DNA from 4 places in the Cellulosimicrobium sp. I38E genome. Region 2 is predicted to be linked to each of the others. Evidence: riboswitches for the same ligand, from Rfam matches in the RefSeq annotation. Region 2 holds a riboswitch; each other region holds the start of a gene.
What was found. Region 2 has a riboswitch for thiamine pyrophosphate ahead of thiD (bifunctional hydroxymethylpyrimidine kinase/phosphomethylpyrimidine kinase). Riboswitches for the same ligand answer to the same signal wherever they lie in the genome.

Region 1 (4,377 bases), on a different contig from region 2:
GCGCCCCCATGGCCCAACTGGCAGAGGCGGCCGGCTTAAACCCGGCGTGTTCCGGGTTCGAGTCCCGGTGGGGGCACCGAGCCTACGAGAGGCCTGTCGGGCCGTCGGGCTCCGGCGGCGGCGCGGCCTCCTGGCCGAGGACCACGACGGTGCCGTCCGGGTCCTGCACGCGCGCGACGCGCTCGCCCCACGGCTGGTCCGTGGGTGGTTCGAGCACCGGCACGCCGGCGGCGGCGAGGTGCTCGACGGCGCGGTCGCAGTCGTCGACGTACACCCACAGCACGATCCGCGTGTCCGCGGGAGGCGGCTCGCCCTGGCCCAGGCCGAGCGGCGAGCCGCCCACGCGCAGGCTCACGTAGACCGGCGGCCCGTCGTCGGGGAACGCGTACTCGACGGTCCCGCGCAGCAGGTCGCGGTAGAAGCCGAGCGACCGCTCGAGGTCGGCCACGGTGAGGATCGGGAAGAGGCTGCGGAACATCGGCGTCGCTCCTCGGTGCGCACGGCGGGTGTGCTCCCATCGTGCGCGCCCGACGCCCGGCCCGCGCCCCGTGCCGCCCGCCCGGTGGGGCGTGACCCGGGGTGTCAGGTCGCCGCTCGCCCCACGACGTCGTCGAGGAACGCCCGGACGTCGGCGAGCTCGCGCGCGTCGGTGCCGTGCGCGAGACCGGGGTAGACGCGCTCGACGAGCGTCGAGCGGTCCGGCAGCCACGCGGCGGTGCGGTCGACCGCGTGCGGCGCGATGACCCGGTCGTCGGCGCCGCGGCCCCAGAAGACGGGCGGGCGCGACGCGGCGAGCGCGGCGTCGGCGGGCTGCTCGGCCGCCTGGACGAACCCGCCGAGGACGACGGTCGCCGCCACGCGCTCGGGGCGCGTGCGCAGGAGCTGCGTGGCCATGAGCCCACCCTGGGAGAACCCGACGGGGACGACCGGTCGGTCGGTACCGAGCTCGGCGTCGACCCAGTCCCAGACGGCCTCGGTCGCGCGCGCGACGGGCTCGGGGTCGGGGTCGCCGGGCGTGACGATCGGGAACCACGCGAACCCGCCGTGGGGGGAGGGCGAGCGGGGCGCGCAGCGAGACCCAGGGCGCACCGAGGTGCGGGCCGAGGCCGGCGAGGTCGTGCTCGTGCGAGCCGAACCCGTGGAGCAGCACGACGACGGCGCCCCCCGCGGGCGGGCTCGTCGGGTCCGCGTCGGACCGGACCGCGACGAGGGGAGCCGGAGCGCTCATCGCGCGAGCAGCTCGTCGGTCGTCGTGCCGGGCACGGCCAGCGTGACGCGCGTGCCCCACGGGTCGTGCACGACGACGGAGCGGCCGTCGTCGGCGTGCTGCAGGCCACGGGCGCGCAGGCGGGCGACGAGCGCGTCGAGGTCGTCGCGGCCGGGCACGGTGATCGCCACGTCCCCGAGGCCGAGGCTCGCGGCGCGCGGCCCGGCGCCGGCGCTGTTCCAGACGTTCATCGCGACGTGGTGGTGGTAGCCGCCGGCGGACGCGAACAGGGCGCCGCTGTACTCGGTGACCGTGGCCTCGAACCCGACGGCGTCGACGTAGAAGTCGTGGGCGGTCGCGATGTCACCGACCTGGAGATGGACGTGCCCCACGCGCCCGGCGAGCGAGGGCCCGGCGTCGAACGTCTCCTGGTCGAGGTGCGTGCGCAGGTACGCGTTCGGGTCCAGGAACTCGGTGGCCATGCGGATCTGCCCCCGCTCGCGCACCCACGTCTCGCGCGGCCGGTCGGTGTACAGCTCGACGCCGTTGCCCTCGGGGTCGGTGAAGTAGAACGCCTCGCTGACGAGGTGGTCGCTCGACCCGACGAACGACCCCCGGCGGTCCTGCGCGGCGCGGTAGACGGTCGCGGCGAGGCTTGCGGCGTCGTCGAACAGGAACGCGGTGTGGAACAGGCCGGCCTGGCGCCGGTCGACGGCGGGCAGGCCGGGCGTGTGCACGAGGCGCAGCATGGGCGTCGTGCCGCGGCCGAGGACACGGTGCACCTCGGTGCCGCGGGAACGCTCCTCGAGGGGAGCGAGCGCGAACGCGCCCGTGTAGTAGGACGTCATCTGCTCGAGGTCGCCGACGCGCAGCGTGACGGCGTCCATGCTCGTGGACGGGGACAGGAGGCGGTCGGTCGCCGCGCCCGGGGTGCTCGTGGTCATGTCTGCTCCAACTTGTTGTCGCTACAACTATATTCCCACACGTCCCCGGATGCTCCCGACGCGGGCGGTGCTTCCTTGCTAGGGTCGCGGCGAACCACGCGGGGCGTCCCGCCCGGGCAGCCGGGCCGAGGGACTGAGACGAGCGGTACGGCCGCCCGGACCCGTCGAACCTGATCTCGCTAGCACGAGCGGAGGAACGTGGGCATGACGACGCCTGCTGCCATCACCCTGAACCCTGTTTTCGCGGACGACCCGACCGCGCTCGTCCGGCAGGAGGAGGCCGGCTTCACCGCCGACCTCGCCCGCCGGTACGCGCACCTCTTCGACGAGTTCTACGACCACCCGTTCCTCGTCGGCCTGCGCGACGGCTCCGTCGAGCCGGCCGCGGTGCGGCACTACGTCGGCCAGGACCACCAGTACCTCACGGCGTACCTGCGCTGCTACGGCCTGGGCATGGCCCTCGCGCCCGACCGGGAGTGGGCCGCGTACTTCCACGAGAAGGCCGGGTTCCTGCTCGACGACGAGTCGCACGCCCACCACGCGATGTGCGACTTCCTCGGCGTGACGTACGAGGAGGCGCAGACCCACCGCCTCGCCCCGAGCGCGCAGGCCTACGTCGACCACATGCTCGCCGCGGGCCGCGACTCGCTCGGCGTGCTGCTCGCCGCGCTCCTGCCGTGCCCGTGGACCTACATCTGGTCGGCGCGGCGGTTCTGGCTCGCCGAGCGGGAGACGACGCCCGGTGTGATCGAGGACGACCACCCGCTCGCGGGCTGGTGGGAGTTCTACGCCGCCGAGCGCACCGAGGGCGTCCTGGCCGACCTCCGAGCACGCCTCGACGCGCTCGCCGCCGACGCGGGCGAGGCGGAGCGCGCCCGCATGGAGCGCGCGTTCGAGCTGAGCTGCCGGCACGAGATCCGGTTCTGGCAGATGGCGTGGTCGCTCGAGCGCTGGTGACGCTCACCGGCGCTCGAGGCCCGACGGCGGGCCGTTACGCCAGCAGCAGATCCTCGCCCGGGTGCCTCGGCACCCGGGCGGGGCGCGGGTAGCGTGACCGCATGGACGTGACGAGCGCGGTGCCGAGCGGAGCGCCGAGCGGAGCGCCGAGCGGAGCGCCGGCGAGCCCCCGGCCCCGGGCGGGTGGGCGGCCGGAGCCGCTCCTGCGCCACGTCATCGGGGGGATCCTCCGGCGGGCACGGCTCGCGCAGGGTCGCACGCTCGTCGACGTCGCGGCCTCCGCGCGCGTCTCCACCGCCTACCTGTCCGAGGTGGAGCGCGGCCGCAAGGAGGCGTCCTCCGAGGTGCTGGCAGCGGTCTGCGGCGCGCTCGGCCTGCGCCTCGTGGACCTGGTGGCGCGTACGGGAGAGGAACTGCGCCCCGTCGCCCCGGTGCGCGTGCTCTCCTCCGTCCGGGAGCGCGGCGCGCTCTCCGCGCCGCGGCACCCCGCCCCGGCGGGCGAGCCCGTGCGCGACCTCCCGGTCGCGCGGACCACGATCGCGACCCCGACCCTCGCGTCGCGCCCGACCGCGCGCACCGCCGACGTCCTGCTCCTCGCGGCCTGAGCCCCGCGGACCCGGGGGTCGAGACGCACCTGACGGGTACCTGGTCGGCACCGCGTGTCGTGCCCCGGTGCGGGGGGAGGCGCGCGGCTACCGTCGAGGGATGACGGAGCCGCAGACCGCGCACGGCACGGCAGAGCAGACCGCCCCGGCCCTCCAGGAGCTCGTCGACGACGCCGCGTTCCTCTCGCACGAGCACCAGCTCCAGCTCGCCGACGACCACGGTGACGACGCGTGGGGCGCCGAGATGGCGGAGGGCACGTTCACCTTCACCGCCGCGTCCGGTGAGACGACGACGTGCCGGCTCCAGTTCCTCGGCACGGCCGCGCCCGGCCCCGGGAGCTGGATGTGGGCGTGGAACAACGTCAACGGCTTCCCCGACGACGTGCTGCGCGCCGCCGAGAAGACCCGCGAGACCGGCCTACGCGAGGCGACCGAGGCGGAGCTGCCGCTCGCCGACGACCTCCCGTACCGCCTCGCGCTCGCGGCCAAGGCCGTCACCGGGTCCTGGACCCACTACAGCGCCCCCGTCGGCGGCGGGACGCGCGCGTGGTTCCTCCTCGACGCCGCCAGCCTCGCGCTGCCCGCGCCGAGCGTCCCGCGCGTCGTGCGGGTACTGAGCGAGGGACTGCTGTCCGTCACGGTCGTCGACCACCGCCGTGCGGTC
Region 2 (4,377 bases):
CTTCGACCACCCGGTGCACGTCGAGCGCCGGTACGGGCGCTGGCACGCGACGGCCGGGCACGCGCGTCCGCCGCGCCTCGTCGGGGACGACGCGGCCGCCGTCGGGGCGGCGTCCGGGGCCGGTGCTGCCCAGGCGGCGGCCACGGCACCCGCACGACCCTAGGCTGGGCCCATGCACGCGATCGTGGCCCGCGCGGCGGGCGGCCCCGAGGTCCTCGACCACACCGAGCTCCCCGACCCGTCGCCGGGTCCCGGGCAGCTCCTCGTCCGGTCCGCCGTGGCGGGCGTGAACTTCATCGACACCTACAAGCGCTCGGGCGTGTACGCGATGGAGTACCCGCACGTCGTGGGCAGCGAGGGGGCGGGCGTCGTCTCCGAGCTGGGCGCGGGCGTCGAGGGCTTCGCCGTCGGCGACCGCGTCGTGTGGACCGAGGCGCCCGGGTCGTACGCGGACCTCGTCCTCGTGGACGCGGCCCAGGCGCTGCACGTCCCCGACGCCGTCTCCCTCGAGGACGCGACCGCCGTCGCGCTCCAGGGCCTCACCGCGCACTACCTGTGCACGTCGTCGTACCCCGTCCGCCCCGGGGACCGCGTCCTCGTGCACGCGGGCGCGGGCGGCGTCGGGCTGCTCCTGACCCAGATGCTCGTGGCGCGGGGCGCGCACGTGATCTCGACGGTCTCGACCCCCGAGAAGGCGGAGCTGTCCCGCGGCGCGGGCGCCGAGCACGCGATCCAGTACACGGCGTTCGCGGACCTCACCGCCGAGCTGCCCGAGGTCGTGCGCGGGCTCACGGGCGGCGAGGGCGTCGCGGCGGTGTACGACTCGGTCGGCAAGGACACGTTCGACGCGTCGCTCGCGTCGCTGCACCGCCGGGGCACGCTCGTGCTCTACGGCGGCTCCTCCGGTCAGGTCCCGCCGTTCGACCCGCAGCGCCTCAACGCCGGTGGCTCGCTCTTCCTCACGCGCCCCAAGCTCGCCGACCACACCGCGACCCGCGCCGAGCTCGTCGAGCGCGCGACCGAGGTGCTCGGCGCGGTCGCGGGCGGCACGCTGCACGTGCGCGTCGGCGCCACGTTCCCGCTCGCGGAGGCCGCCGACGCGCACCGGGCGCTGGAGGGCCGCGCGACCACGGGCAAGGTCCTCCTGCACCCCGAGGGCGCCGTGGACGCCCCGTCGGCCACGGGCACCCCATGAGCTGGGACTGGGTCCCGCCCCGGCCGGGCGAGGAGGACGGGTCCGACGGCGGCCCCTCCCCCGCCCTGCGCCGCACCGTGACGGTCCTCGCCGTCCTGCTCACCGCGGCGCTCGCCGTCTACTGGGTGACCGTCGGGGTGCGCCAGCAGGCGGACGCGTGCGTCGCCGACCGCCCCGCGGGCGTCGCGGCGCAGGACGTCGTGACGACCTGGCGGTGGTGGCCGCCCGGCTACGACTGCGCCGTCGCGCAGCCGACGACCCGCGCCTGAGCCACCCCGGAGCGAGCGGGTCAGGCCGACGCGGCAGGCGCCACGACGTGCAGGTGGTCGACCGGACCACGGCCCGTCCCGACCCGCAGCGCGGCGCCGGCGCGCAGCGCTCCCGTGAGCCACTCCTTGGCGTCGCGCGCGGCCTCCTCCCACCCCTCGCGCTGGGGGCGCAGGGCCGCGAGCGCCGCGGAGAGCGAGCACCCGGTGCCGTGGGTGTGCGGCGTGTCGACGCGCGTGGCCTCGAACGTGGTGACCCTGGCCCGGGCGCCCGGGACCGTGGCGGGCGCGACGAGAGCGTCGGGTGACGTCGCGCAGGTGAGGTGGCCGCCCTTGAGCAGCACGACCGCGCCGCTCGCCGCCGCGTAGGACGCGGCCTGGTCCAGCGCGTCGTCCCACGTCGTCGCGACGTCGCGTCCCGCGAGGACGGCGAGCTCGGGAAGGTTGGGCGTCACGACGTCGGCCCGCGCCGCGAGGTCGCGCACGGCCTGCTCCGCGCCCGGGTCCAGCAGGCGGTGCCCCGACGTCGCGACCATGACGGGGTCGAGCACGACCCAGGGCCGCGGGACCGCGGCGTCGGACCGGGCCGCGGCGACGGCGTCGAGCCACGCCCCGATCTCGCGCGCGTTCGCCTCGTCGGCGACCATGCCGATCTTCACGGCGTCGATCTCGACGTCGTCGGACACCGCGTCGAGCTGCTCGCGCAGGAACGCGGGACCGGGGACGTGCACGGACCGCACGCCGTGCGTGTTCTGCGCGACGAGCGCCGTCGTGACGGCCATGCCGTAGGCGCCGTGCGCGGCGAAGGACTTGAGGTCCGCCTGGATGCCCGCGCCCCCGGTCGGGTCGGTCCCGGCGATCGACAGGACGCGCGGCCGCGAGGGCCGGGCGCCGGGGTCGACGTCCGGACCGGGCGTGCGGCCGGCCGCGGGCCGGGGCGCGCTGCCGCGCCGGGGTGCGGGGTCGTGCTGGGGCAGGGCGAGCGTCATCGCCGGACATCCCTTCGCTGGTACGAGCCAGAGCAGGTTCGACGGGTCTCATCTCAGCCCCGTAGGGGGCACCCCGTGTCGCTCGCCATGCTACGTCCTGCGCGCCGGACGCCGGCGCCGGTCTCGCGCCGCCACGCCCTGCGTGCGCGACTCGCCCCGTGGGACGCCTCAGGCCTGGTGGATCGCCTCGCCCGCGATCTCGAGGCCGATCTTCTTGCCCACGAGGAAGCCGCCGGTCTCGAGGAGCACGTTCCAGACGAGGCCGAAGCTCTCGCGGTCGATCTCGCCCGCGGCGTGGAACCCGAAGATGTCCCGGCCGTACGGGTCGCGTCGCGCGCCCCCGTACTGCATGGACAGCACCGTCCGGTGGGTGACGCCGCGGACGGTGAGCAGTCCGCTGACGAGGAACCGCCCCGCCTGCGCGGCCCGGGGCTGCACACGCTCCTGCGCGAGCTCGGCGCGCTCGGGCGAGCGGTTCCGCAGCCGCGCCCACGCGAGGATCTGGTCCTGCTGCTCGCCCTGCCAGTCGATCGAGGTGCTGCGGAACTCGATCGTCGGGTAGGCGTCGACGTCGAGGAAGTCGGGGCTGCGGAGGTGCGCGTCGCGCTCCTCGTGGTGGGTCGTGAGGCTCGCCGTCTCGATGGTCGCCGACACGGCCGACGCGGTCGGATCCTCGCCCACCAGGATCGTCGCGCGCGCCCGGGTGAACTCTCCCCGGACAGGCGAGACCATCATGTGCATCCCGGTGAACCCGATGCGCTTGTGCGCCTCGTCGAGGGCGTAGGTGCCGGCCTCGGGAACGGTGAGGCCGTTCCACTGCCGGACAGGGCGTGCCGTCGTCATCCGTCGCTCCCAGGCGTCGTCGAGCCGCGACGTCGGTGTCCGCCCGGTACTGGTCAGGTGTCCAGGACAGCATCCCCGATGAGTGGATGAAGATTCAACTACGTACCGGGTGATCTCCCTCCCTCCGCCGTCCGCGACCGTCGGAGAACCACCCCGAACGCGCGAGCGCCGCCCGACCGGAGGGTCGGGCGGCGCTGCGGTCTGGATCGCGGCGGGTCTGCGGTGCGGCGAGTGGCGACACCGCAGTCGCCGCGACGTCAGCGAGCCGGGAGCTCTCCCGGCATCGGGTCGTCCGCGCCCCAGCGCGTCACGCGCAGCCGGCGCGCGTCGGGGCCCGGCAGCGAGTCCCCGCGGCGCGCGGCCTCGTCCGCCGCGGCGCGCAGCGACTCCGGCGAGTCGTGCGTCACGCGGACGAACGCGCCCGAGAAGGCGTCGAGCTCGCCCCGGGCGATCGCGACGACCATCTCGACCGTGCGCTCGACCGGGGTCCACTCGGTGCGGCCCTCGTGCATGGCCATCGACGCGGTCATGTCGGTCTGCACCACGCCGGGCGAGACCTCGAACGTGCGCAGCCCTCGCGCGTGGCCGGACCGGTGGAGGTTCGCCCCCAGCCGCAGGAGCGCCGTCTTGCTCGCGTTGTACGCGCTCGCGCCGTCCATGTCGTGCGAGCCCGCGCCGCTGTTGAGGTCGACGACGCGGCCCCCGCCGCGCGCGAGCATCCCCGGCACGACGGCGCGCGCGAGGAGGAACGGGCCGCGCACGTTGGTCTCGACGATCGCCCACCACTCGTCGGGGTCGGCCTCCCAGAGCGGCACCTCGGCGTCGACCCGGCCCGCGTTGTTGACGAGGAGGTCGACGCTCCCGAGCGCGGCCTCCGCCTCGCCGACCGCGGCCGCGACGGCCGCGGCGTCGGTGACGTCCGCCGTCACGACGACCGCACGCCCGGCACCGCTCCCGTCGAGCGCCGCGATCTCGTCGGCCACGCCCGCAAGCCGGTCGGCGTCGCGCGCGAGGAGCGCGACGTCGAGGCCGGCCGCGGCGAGACCGACGGCGATCGCGCGGCCGATGCCGCGCGACGCGCCGG
Region 3 (4,377 bases), on a different contig from region 2:
CGACGCGAAGACCACGAACGGGACGTGGGCCAGCGCGAGCGTGCGCACCGGCACACGACCGAGCGCGAGCAGGGCCGCGACCGTCAGCAGCCAGGCCGTCGCAGGGGTGACCGGGTCGGTGACGAGCAGCGCGCCGGTGGACAGGAGGAGCACGGTGGCGAGCTTCACCGTCGGGTTCCAGCGTTCGAGGACGGACGGAGAGCGTGCGGTCACGGGGCCACCTCCGCGGGGACGAGCGACCCGGGCTCCGGGGCGCCCGACCCTCCGTCGCGCGCGACGGCGTCGCACGCGGTGTCGAGCGCTCGCACGAGCGCGCCCGGGTCGACGCCGCGCGCGCGGCCGGTCCGTGCCCACCAGTCGAGCAGCGGTGGGCGGCGCAGGCCCGCGAGCGCGCACAGCGCGTCGTCGGCGAGGACCGTGGACGGCTCCGCGACCGTGGCGAGCGCGCCGTCCACGACCACGGCCACCCGGTCGGCGATCGCCGCGACGAGCGAGAGGTCGTGCGAGACGACGACCACGGCGCCACCCGCGTCGGCACGCCCCCGCAGCACGCGGACGGCCGCGTGGGCCTGGGCACGGTCCAGGCCGAACGTCGGTTCGTCGGCGAGGAGGACCGGCGGGTCGAGCACGGTCGCCGTCGCGAGAGACAGGCGCCGCTGCTCGCCGCCCGAGAGCCGGTACGGGTTCGCGTCGGCGAGGTGCGCGAGCCCGAACGCGGCGAGGGTCCGGGCGACGCGTGCGTCGACGTCGTCGAGGCGGGCGAGCCGCGCCGACCAGGCGACCTCCTCGCGCACGGTGCGCGCGACGAGCTGGTGCTCGGGGTCCTGGAAGACCATCGCGACGGGATCGCCCGTCGCGGTCGCGACCTCGCCCGTGGTGCGCTCGAGCCCCGCCAGGCCGCGCAGGAGCGTCGACTTGCCGCCCCCGTTGGGCCCGACGACGGCGAGCACCTCGCCCGCGCGGACGTCGAGGTCGACGTCGCGCACGACGGGGTGCTCGCCCCGGCGGGTGCGTCCCGCGCCGAGGCCGCCCCGGTGGACGGCGAGCCCGCGTGCCCGGAGCACGACCGGGCGCGCTGCTGCCGGGGTCGCGTCCAGAGGCCGGTCCGTGGTCCTCGAGCGCACGGGCGAGGCTCGCACGAGGTCGACCAGCCAGTCGTCGGTCTCGGGCGAGCCGAGCGGCCCGGAGGCGCCCGCCTCTTCCAGGCGGACAGCGAGCGGCAGCCAGCACCCCAGGTCGGCGAGGTCGCGCGCGTGCTCGCGCAGGACGCGGTGCGTGGGGCCGTGCGTGACGACCCGGCCCTCACGGTCCAGCACCAGGGTGGCGCCGGGCAGCGCCCCCAGGTCGTCCAGGCGGTGCTCGACGAGCACGACGGAGCGGTGGGGGAGCCTGGCGGGCGCCCCCTCGCCGTCGGGCCCGGGTGTCCGGGCGAGGCCGGCGACGAGCGACCCGACCTCGTGGGCGGCAGCGGGGTCCAGGAGCGCGGTGGGCTCGTCGAGGACGACGAGCTCCGGGTCGGCGACGAGCGCGGCGGCGACCGCGACGCGCTGCGCCTCGCCGCCCGACAGGGCGTGGGTCGGGCGGTCGTGCAGGTGCGCGGCGCCGACCGCGGCGAGCGCGGCGGTCGCGCGGTCGTCCATGGTGCGCGGGTCGGCGCCGTGGTTCTCGAGCGCGAACCGCAGCTCCTCGTCCACGCGCGCCAGGCAGAGCTGGTCGCCGGGCCGCTGCTGGACGAGGCCCACGCGGGCGGCGAGGACGGGCGGCGGCACGTCGCGCGGGTCGAGCCCGGCCGCGCGCAGCCCGCCTGCGACGGTGCCCGGGAGCGTGTGCGGGACGACGCCGACGAGCGCGCGCAGGAAGGTCGACTTGCCGCACCCGGACGGGCCGAGCACCAGCAGGCTGGTCCCGGCCGGGACGGTGACGTCGACGCCGTCGAGCACCCGGGCGCCGTCGTGCCCGAGGTGCACGGTCAGGGCGTCGGCCGTGACGGCGTCGGGTGGGGCGGCCTCGGGAGTGCCGGAGGCGGCGCGCTCAGCCACGGCGGGCCGCGCCGATCGCGAAGGCGTCGAGGGCGCCGGTGCGGGCGAGCGCGTCACCCAGGAGGCGGGCCGCGAGGCCGCACAGCACGACGCACGACACGACCTGGACCCCCAGCCGGAGCATCGCGTAGTCCTGCCCGAGCCAGCCGAAGCGCACGGCGTTGAAGGCGAACGTGACGAGCGCGGCGCTCACGCCGGACGCGACGAACACCCACCAGCCGAACCGGCGGTAGCGCGTGAGCGCGAACGGCAGCTCGGCGCCGAGGCCCTGGACCAGGCCCACGACGAGCAGGAGCGGCCCGGCGGGGGAGGCGAGGAAGACGACCTCGACGAGCGCGGCCAGGGTCTCGGCGAGGATGCCGACGCCCGGCTTGCGCACGATGTACGTGGCCAGCGGTCCGACGACGATCCACGCGCCCGCGAGGACGTTCGCGGCGAGGTCCGCGAGCGGGCCCATCGCGAGCTGCAAGGGGGCCCAGAGCTGCACGAACGCCCAGTACACGAACCCGAAGACGACCCCGAGGACGGCGATGAGCACCGTCTCGTGCAGGGTCAGGCCCCGGCGGCGCACGGCACGCCGGGGCGTCGCCGGGCGCGTGCGTCCCGTCGTCCCGGTGGTCGGGTCGTCGGTCGTCCCGACGGCCGCCCCGGGGGCGGCGCTCGGGGTCGTCTGCTGCGGGGTGGTGCGGGGTTCGGACATGCGGATCCCTCCGTCGGGCCCCCGGGGCGAAGGGTGCACGACGGCACGCCACCGCCTCGGCCCGCACGCACGGCCCGGGCGCGGGGCGCGCGGGCACGAGCGCGCAGGGGACGGTGACGTCGGCCCTGCTCCCTTCGCTGGTACGAACCAGATCAGGTTCCACGGGTCTGCAGGAGGGACGGGTGTCCGGCCTGCACTCTCAGCGCTCGTGCGCTCCCCGGGGGCGTTCGGCCCCGACCCTAGGGCCTCCGTGCGCTCTCGACAATCCCGGTGTCTCAGCCCGCGGGACGGTGCGGGACCGGTCACCACGTCCCGCTCGCGAGCCTGTGGCTCCTCACGGCGCGGGCGGTTCGGGACGCCGACCGAGCGGCGCGCGCCCGGCCCGACGACCTTGACTCGCGATCGAACACCTGTTCGAATACCAGGGTGAGGTGGGACGGACAGGCACTCGGCGCGGACGACGGCGCGCTCCCCGGGCTGGAGCGCGTCGGCCTCGTGCGCAGCGTGCGCACGCCCGAGTTCGCGGGGATCACGTTCCACGAGGTGACTGCCAAGAGCGCGCTGTCCAGGGTCCCGGCGATGTCGCGCATGCCGTTCCGCTGGACGGTCAACCCGTACCGGGGATGCAGCCATGCGTGCTCCTACTGCCTCGCCCCGTCGACCCCCGTGCTCCTGGCCGACGGCACCCAGCGCCCGATCGGCGAGCTGCGTGTCGGCGACGAGATCCTGGGGACCGCGCCGCACGGCGCGTACCGGCGGTACGTACGCACGCGTGTGCTCGACCGCTGGACCACCCGCAAGCGCGCGTACCGCGTGACCCTCGCGGACGGCACGCGGCTCGTCGCGAGCGGCGACCATCGGTTCCTCACGGAGCGCGGCTGGCGTCACGTCGTCGGCGGCCCGCGCCGCCGCGCCCACCTCGCGCTCGGCGACGTGCTCGTCGGCCCGGGCGCCGCGGCGCTCGCTCACGAGGGTGCCGCGCTCGAGGGGCGCGACGTCACCGGCAGCGACGCACTGCGCGTCGACTCGCTGGAAGCCCTCGACGGGCCGGGGAAGGAGACCGAGCTCGTCGACATCACGACCGGCACGCGCGACTTCGTCGCGGCGGGGGTCGTGAGCCACAACTGCTTCGCGCGGCCCACCCACGAGTACCTGGACCTGGACGCGGGCGAGGACTTCGACCGCGAGGTCGTGGTCAAGGTCAACGTCGACGACGTGCTGCGCGCCGAGCTCGGCCGGCGGTCGTGGGGCCGCGAGGCGGTCGCGCTCGGGACCAACACCGACCCCTACCAGCGGGCCGAGGGCCGCTACCGGCTCATGCCCGGCATCATCGACGCCCTCGCAGGGTCCGGCACGCCGCTGTCCGTCCTCACCAAGGGGACGCTGCTGCGCCGCGACCTGCCGCTGCTCGTCGACGCCGCCTCGCGCGTCGAGGTCGGGATCGGCGTCTCGCTCGCGCTCCTCGACCCGGCGCTCCAGGCGAGCGTCGAGCCGGGCACCCCGTCGCCCCGCGCCCGGCTCGACCTCATCCGGGCCGTCCGCGAGGCGGGGCTCCCGTGCGGGGTCATGGTCGCGCCCGTGCTGCCCTGGCTGACCGACTCGACCCGCGCGCTCACCGACCTGCTCGACGCGGTGAAG
Region 4 (4,377 bases), on a different contig from region 2:
GCGCCGCCGCCCCCGACCGCCGCAGCGCCCACCACGAGCGCGGTGCCGGCGAGCAGGGTCAGCGTCCCCGTGACGACCCGGGCGCCCCCTGGACCGGCGGGGCGCACGACGTCGGCCCGCATGGCCTCGACGGGCCGGACGAGCGCCGCGTGCCGCGCGGGCAGGGCCGCCGCGAGGACGGACACCACGACACCGACGACGAGCGGGACCACGATCCCGGCGGTCGTCACGGGCAGCGACGCGGCGAGCTCCATGCCCACCGCGCCGAGCCCGGCCCGGGCGAGCTCGGCGAGCCCGAACCCGGCGGCGACGCCCAGCACCGCACCGACGACCCCCACGACCGCGGCCTGCCCCAGCACGGACGCGAACACCTGGGCCGGCGACGCCCCGACGGCGCGCAGCAGCGCGAGCTCGCGTGTGCGGCGGCGCACGTGCATCGCGAACGTGTTGGTGATGATGAACGTGCCGACGAACAGGGCGAGCGCGGCGAACACGAGCAGGAACGTCGAGACGAAGCCGAGCTGGTCGGCGATGGCGCTGCTCGTCTCGTCGCGCAGGTCGCCACCCGTCACGGCTTCGGCACCGTCGGGGAGCGCCGTCGCCACGGCGTCACGCAGCGCCTCGGGGGAGATGCCGTCGGCGGCGTACAGGGCGATCGACGGCACGACGCCGTCCGGCGCGTACGTCGCGGCGGCCGTCTCGGTGTCGAGCAGGACGATGGTCGCGCCCGCCATGGGCGCGGACAGCGAGAGCTCGCCGACGACCCGCACGGGCCGCACCTCGTCGCCGAGCACGACGTCGGTCGTGTCGCCCACGGCGAGCCCCGACGCCTCGAGCGTCGCGGACTCGAGCGCGACCTCGTCGGCGCCCTCCGGTGCGCGGCCCTCCACGACGCGCGGCCCGGGGTCGCGGGGGTCGTAGCCGACGGCCATGCTCGGCGCCTGCGTGCTGAGCACGGCGGTGCCGTCGGCGCCCACGAGGACGGCCGGGCCGCTCACCTCCGCGAGCGCGAGGTCGACGTCGTCGCGCGCGTCGAGCGTGCCGGCCAGGTCCGCCGGGACGAGGCTGCGGGCCCCGCCGAGCTGCGCGGACGACGACTCGAGCGCGGACCCGGCGGCGGTCCCGCCGCGCACGTACGCGTCGGCCTGGATCGACGACGCGACGATGCCGTCGAACGTCGACGCGAGCATCGCGCGCAGCGCGAACGTGCCGGTGACGAACGCGACGCCGATCGTCACCGCAAGGACGGACAGCACGAGCTGCGCGCCGTGCGCGCGCACGCCGCGCAGCGCGATCCGGCCCATCATCGGACGGCCGCCGGTGCGGGCACGGCCCGGGCGGCGTGCGCGCCCGCGGGCGCCGCGGGTGTGAGAGCACCGAGCGTGTCGAGGACGGCCTGCGGCGTGGGGTCGCGCAGCTCGGTCATGAGGCGGCCGTCGGCGAGGAACAGGACGCGGTGCGCGTACGACGCCGCCGTCGGGTCGTGCGTGACCACGGCGACGGACTGGCCGAGGTCGTCCACCGAGGCGCGCAGGAAGCCGAGCACCTCCGCGGCGGCGCGCGAGTCGAGGTTGCCCGTCGGCTCGTCCGCGAACACGACGGCCGGCCGGGACACGAGCGCCCGCGCGCACGCGACGCGCTGCTGCTGCCCGCCCGAGAGCTCCGCCGGGCGGTGCCCGAGCCGCGGGCGCAGCCCGACGGCGTCGACCACGCGCTCGAACCACTCCCGGTCCACGGGCCGCCGCGCGATCGCGAGCGGCAGCACGATGTTCTCCTCCGCGGTGAGCGTCGGGACGAGGTTGAACGACTGGAAGACGAAGCCGATGCGCGTGCGCCGCAGCCGCGTCAGGTGCCGCTCGCTCATCGCCGAGACGGTCTCGCCGTCCACGACGACGGTCCCCGCCGTGGGCGAGTCCAGTCCGGCGAGGCAGTGCATGAGGGTCGACTTGCCCGACCCGGACGGGCCCATGATCGCGGTCAGGCGTCCCCGCTCGAGGTCGACGTCGACGCCGTCCAGGGCGCGGACCGCGGCCTCGCCGCGCCCGTAGGTCTTCACGAGGCCCCGCGCGGTCGCGATCACGGGACGCTCCGGCGTGGTTCCCGAGGCTCCTGCGGCTCCCGTGGCGTGCTCCGCGGACGCGGCGACGGTCGTCGTCGCACCCGTCGTCCCAGGTCTGCTGCTCATCGGTCCTTCTCCTCCTGCGTCGTCGGCCGGGGACCCCGGGCCGGTCGTCACGACCTTCCCGCGGGGGCGCACCCCCGGGCATCGGGGACCGGCCCGGACCCTTCCCCGGTCGCCGCAGGGCCGCTCTCAGGGTTCTCTCAGGGGGATTCCCGAGGGGCGGCCCGGTGTAGGCTCGACGTGAACGACAGGGGAGCTCCTGGAGGAGCTGAGAGTGCGGACCACCGCAGACCCTCGAACCTGATCCGGTTAGCACCGGTGGAGGAAGTCGGGAATCTCGATCACCTGCTCGTGCGGTCTCCCGCGCTCGCGCGAGCACGGGCCGTGCGGGTCGGTGGACCCCTCCTGAACGTCCTGGGAGGACACATGCAGCGCACGACCGCCCGCACCCGCCGGGCCCGGTCCCTCGTCACCGGCGCGGGGACGACCCTCGCCCTCCTCGCCCTCGCCGCGTGCGGCGGCGGCGACACCGCGGGAGGCGACGACGCGTCGTCGGGCACGGGCGGGACCGTCACCCTCGTGACCCACGACTCCTTCGCCGTGAGCGACGAGGTGCTCGCCGCGTTCGAGGAGGAGAGCGGGCTCACCGTCGAGCAGGTCGCCCCCGGCGACGGCGGCGCGCTCGTCAACCAGCTGATCCTCACGAAGGACTCGCCGCTGGGCGACGTCGTGTTCGGGATCGACAACACGTTCGCGTCCCGCGCGATCGACGAGGGCGTGCTCGCGCCCTACACGCCGGAGGGCCTGTCCGACTCGGCGGCCTCGTACGCCGTCGGCGACGGCGACGAGCTCACGGCGGTCGACCTCGGCGACGTCTGCGTCAACGTCGACCACGCGTGGTTCGCCGACGCCGGGATCCCGGAGCCCGTCTCGCTCGAGGACCTCGCGAAGCCCGAGTACGAGGACCTGCTCGTCGTGACCAACCCGGCGACGTCGTCGCCCGGTCTCGCGTTCCTCCTCGCGACCGTCGGCGCGTTCGGCGAGGACGGCTGGGAGGACTACTGGGCGGAGCTCCGTGCCAACGGCGTGAAGGTCGTCGACGGGTGGTCGGACGCCTACTACGTCGACTTCTCCGGCTCCGAGGGCGCCGGGCCGCGCCCGCTCGTGCTGTCGTACTCGACGTCGCCCGCGTTCACGCTCACCGAGGACGGCTCCGCGTCCACGACCGGCGCGCTGCTCGACACGTGCTTCCGCCAGGTCGAGTACGCGGGCGTGCTCGCGAACGCGAAGAACCCCGAGGGCGCGCAGCAGCTCGTCGACTTCCTCGTGAGCGAGGCGTTCCAGGCCGACGTGCCGGGGCAGATGTACATGTACCCCGCGGACGACTCCGTCGCGCTCCCCGACGGCTGGGCCGAGTTCGCCCCGCTCGCCGCCGAGCCCTTCGAGGTCGCGCCCGAGGACGTGTCGGCGCACCGCGACGAGTGGATCAAGGCATGGACGGCGACGGTCGTCGACTGACGCCCGGTCCCCGAGCGACCACGGCTCTCCCTCGCGAGGTAGAGCCGTGGTCGCGCGAGGTCGAGCCGTGGTGAGGGGCCGGGCGGTCTGGCGGGGTGGCGTCGGCCGCGGGGTGCTGTGGGGGATCGCGGCGGCGGTGCCGCTGCTGTTCCTCGGGGTGTTCTTCGCGTGGCCGGTGATCACGCTCGTGGCGCGCGGGTTCGTCGGGGACGACGGCGGCCTGGACCTGTCCGGGTTCGCGGAGGTCTTCTCCCAGCCGCGGACGTGGCGCATCCTCGGGCTGACGCTGTGGCAGGCCGTGCTCGGCACGGCGTTCTCGCTGCTGCTCGGCGTGCCCGGCGCCTACGTGCTGTACCGGTGCCGGTTCCCCGGGCGGCGGGTCGTGCGCGCGCTCGTCACCGTGCCGTTCGTGCTCCCGACCGTCGTCGTCGGCGTCGCGTTCCGGTCGCTGCTCGTGCAGGGCGGCCCGCTCGGGTTCCTGGGGCTCGACGAGACGTTCGCGGCGATCGTCGTCGCGCTCGTGTTCTTCAACTACTCCGTCGTCGTGCGCACGGTCGGCGGGCTGTGGGAGCACCTCGACCCGCGCGCCGAGCAGGCCGCCCGGGCGCTCGGCGCGACGCCGTGGCGCGCGTTCCGCACCGTGACCCTCCCGGCGCTGACGCCCGCCATCGCGAGCGCTGCGTCGATCGTGTTCCTGTTCTGCGCGACGGCGTTCGGCGTCGTGCTCGTGCTCGGCG

Region 1: it holds a riboswitch for thiamine pyrophosphate, as region 2 does, so the genes downstream of both, A0J59_RS03640 (TenA family protein) here and thiD (bifunctional hydroxymethylpyrimidine kinase/phosphomethylpyrimidine kinase) in region 2, are expected to answer to the same signal.
Region 3: it holds a riboswitch for thiamine pyrophosphate, as region 2 does, so the genes downstream of both, A0J59_RS10660 (ECF transporter S component) here and thiD (bifunctional hydroxymethylpyrimidine kinase/phosphomethylpyrimidine kinase) in region 2, are expected to answer to the same signal.
Region 4: it holds a riboswitch for thiamine pyrophosphate, as region 2 does, so the genes downstream of both, A0J59_RS07405 (thiamine ABC transporter substrate binding subunit) here and thiD (bifunctional hydroxymethylpyrimidine kinase/phosphomethylpyrimidine kinase) in region 2, are expected to answer to the same signal.

Annotation. Positions count from the first base shown of each region.
Region 1 covers NZ_LUAZ01000012.1:81,021-85,397, forward strand. Annotated here, with positions in the region: tRNA gene A0J59_RS03620 (tRNA-Leu) at 3-76, shown strand; gene A0J59_RS03625 (glyoxalase/bleomycin resistance/extradiol dioxygenase family protein) at 83-478, opposite strand; gene A0J59_RS03630 (alpha/beta hydrolase) at 583-1,089, opposite strand; gene A0J59_RS03635 (VOC family protein) at 1,225-2,151, opposite strand; TPP riboswitch at 2,241-2,365, shown strand; gene A0J59_RS03640 (TenA family protein) at 2,356-3,108, shown strand; gene A0J59_RS22600 (helix-turn-helix transcriptional regulator) at 3,210-3,713, shown strand; gene A0J59_RS03650 (DUF6882 domain-containing protein) at 3,814-4,377, shown strand, end outside.
Region 2 covers NZ_LUAZ01000015.1:64,248-68,624, reverse strand. Annotated here, with positions in the region: gene A0J59_RS04810 (ABC transporter ATP-binding protein) at 1-163, shown strand, start outside; gene A0J59_RS04805 (quinone oxidoreductase) at 173-1,195, shown strand; gene A0J59_RS04800 (hypothetical protein) at 1,192-1,464, shown strand; gene thiD (bifunctional hydroxymethylpyrimidine kinase/phosphomethylpyrimidine kinase) at 1,485-2,450, opposite strand; TPP riboswitch at 2,443-2,536, opposite strand; gene A0J59_RS04790 (YceI family protein) at 2,619-3,293, opposite strand; gene A0J59_RS04785 (SDR family oxidoreductase) at 3,551-4,377, opposite strand, start outside.
Region 3 covers NZ_LUAZ01000028.1:158,296-162,672, forward strand. Annotated here, with positions in the region: gene A0J59_RS10650 (energy-coupling factor transporter transmembrane protein EcfT) at 1-213, opposite strand, end outside; gene A0J59_RS10655 (ABC transporter ATP-binding protein) at 210-2,039, opposite strand; gene A0J59_RS10660 (ECF transporter S component) at 2,032-2,739, opposite strand; TPP riboswitch at 2,850-2,969, opposite strand; gene A0J59_RS10665 (Rv2578c family radical SAM protein) at 3,166-4,377, shown strand, end outside.
Region 4 covers NZ_LUAZ01000020.1:59,586-63,962, reverse strand. Annotated here, with positions in the region: gene A0J59_RS07415 (ABC transporter permease) at 1-1,304, opposite strand, end outside; gene A0J59_RS07410 (ABC transporter ATP-binding protein) at 1,304-2,185, opposite strand; TPP riboswitch at 2,362-2,466, shown strand; gene A0J59_RS07405 (thiamine ABC transporter substrate binding subunit) at 2,549-3,640, shown strand; gene A0J59_RS07400 (iron ABC transporter permease) at 3,708-4,377, shown strand, end outside.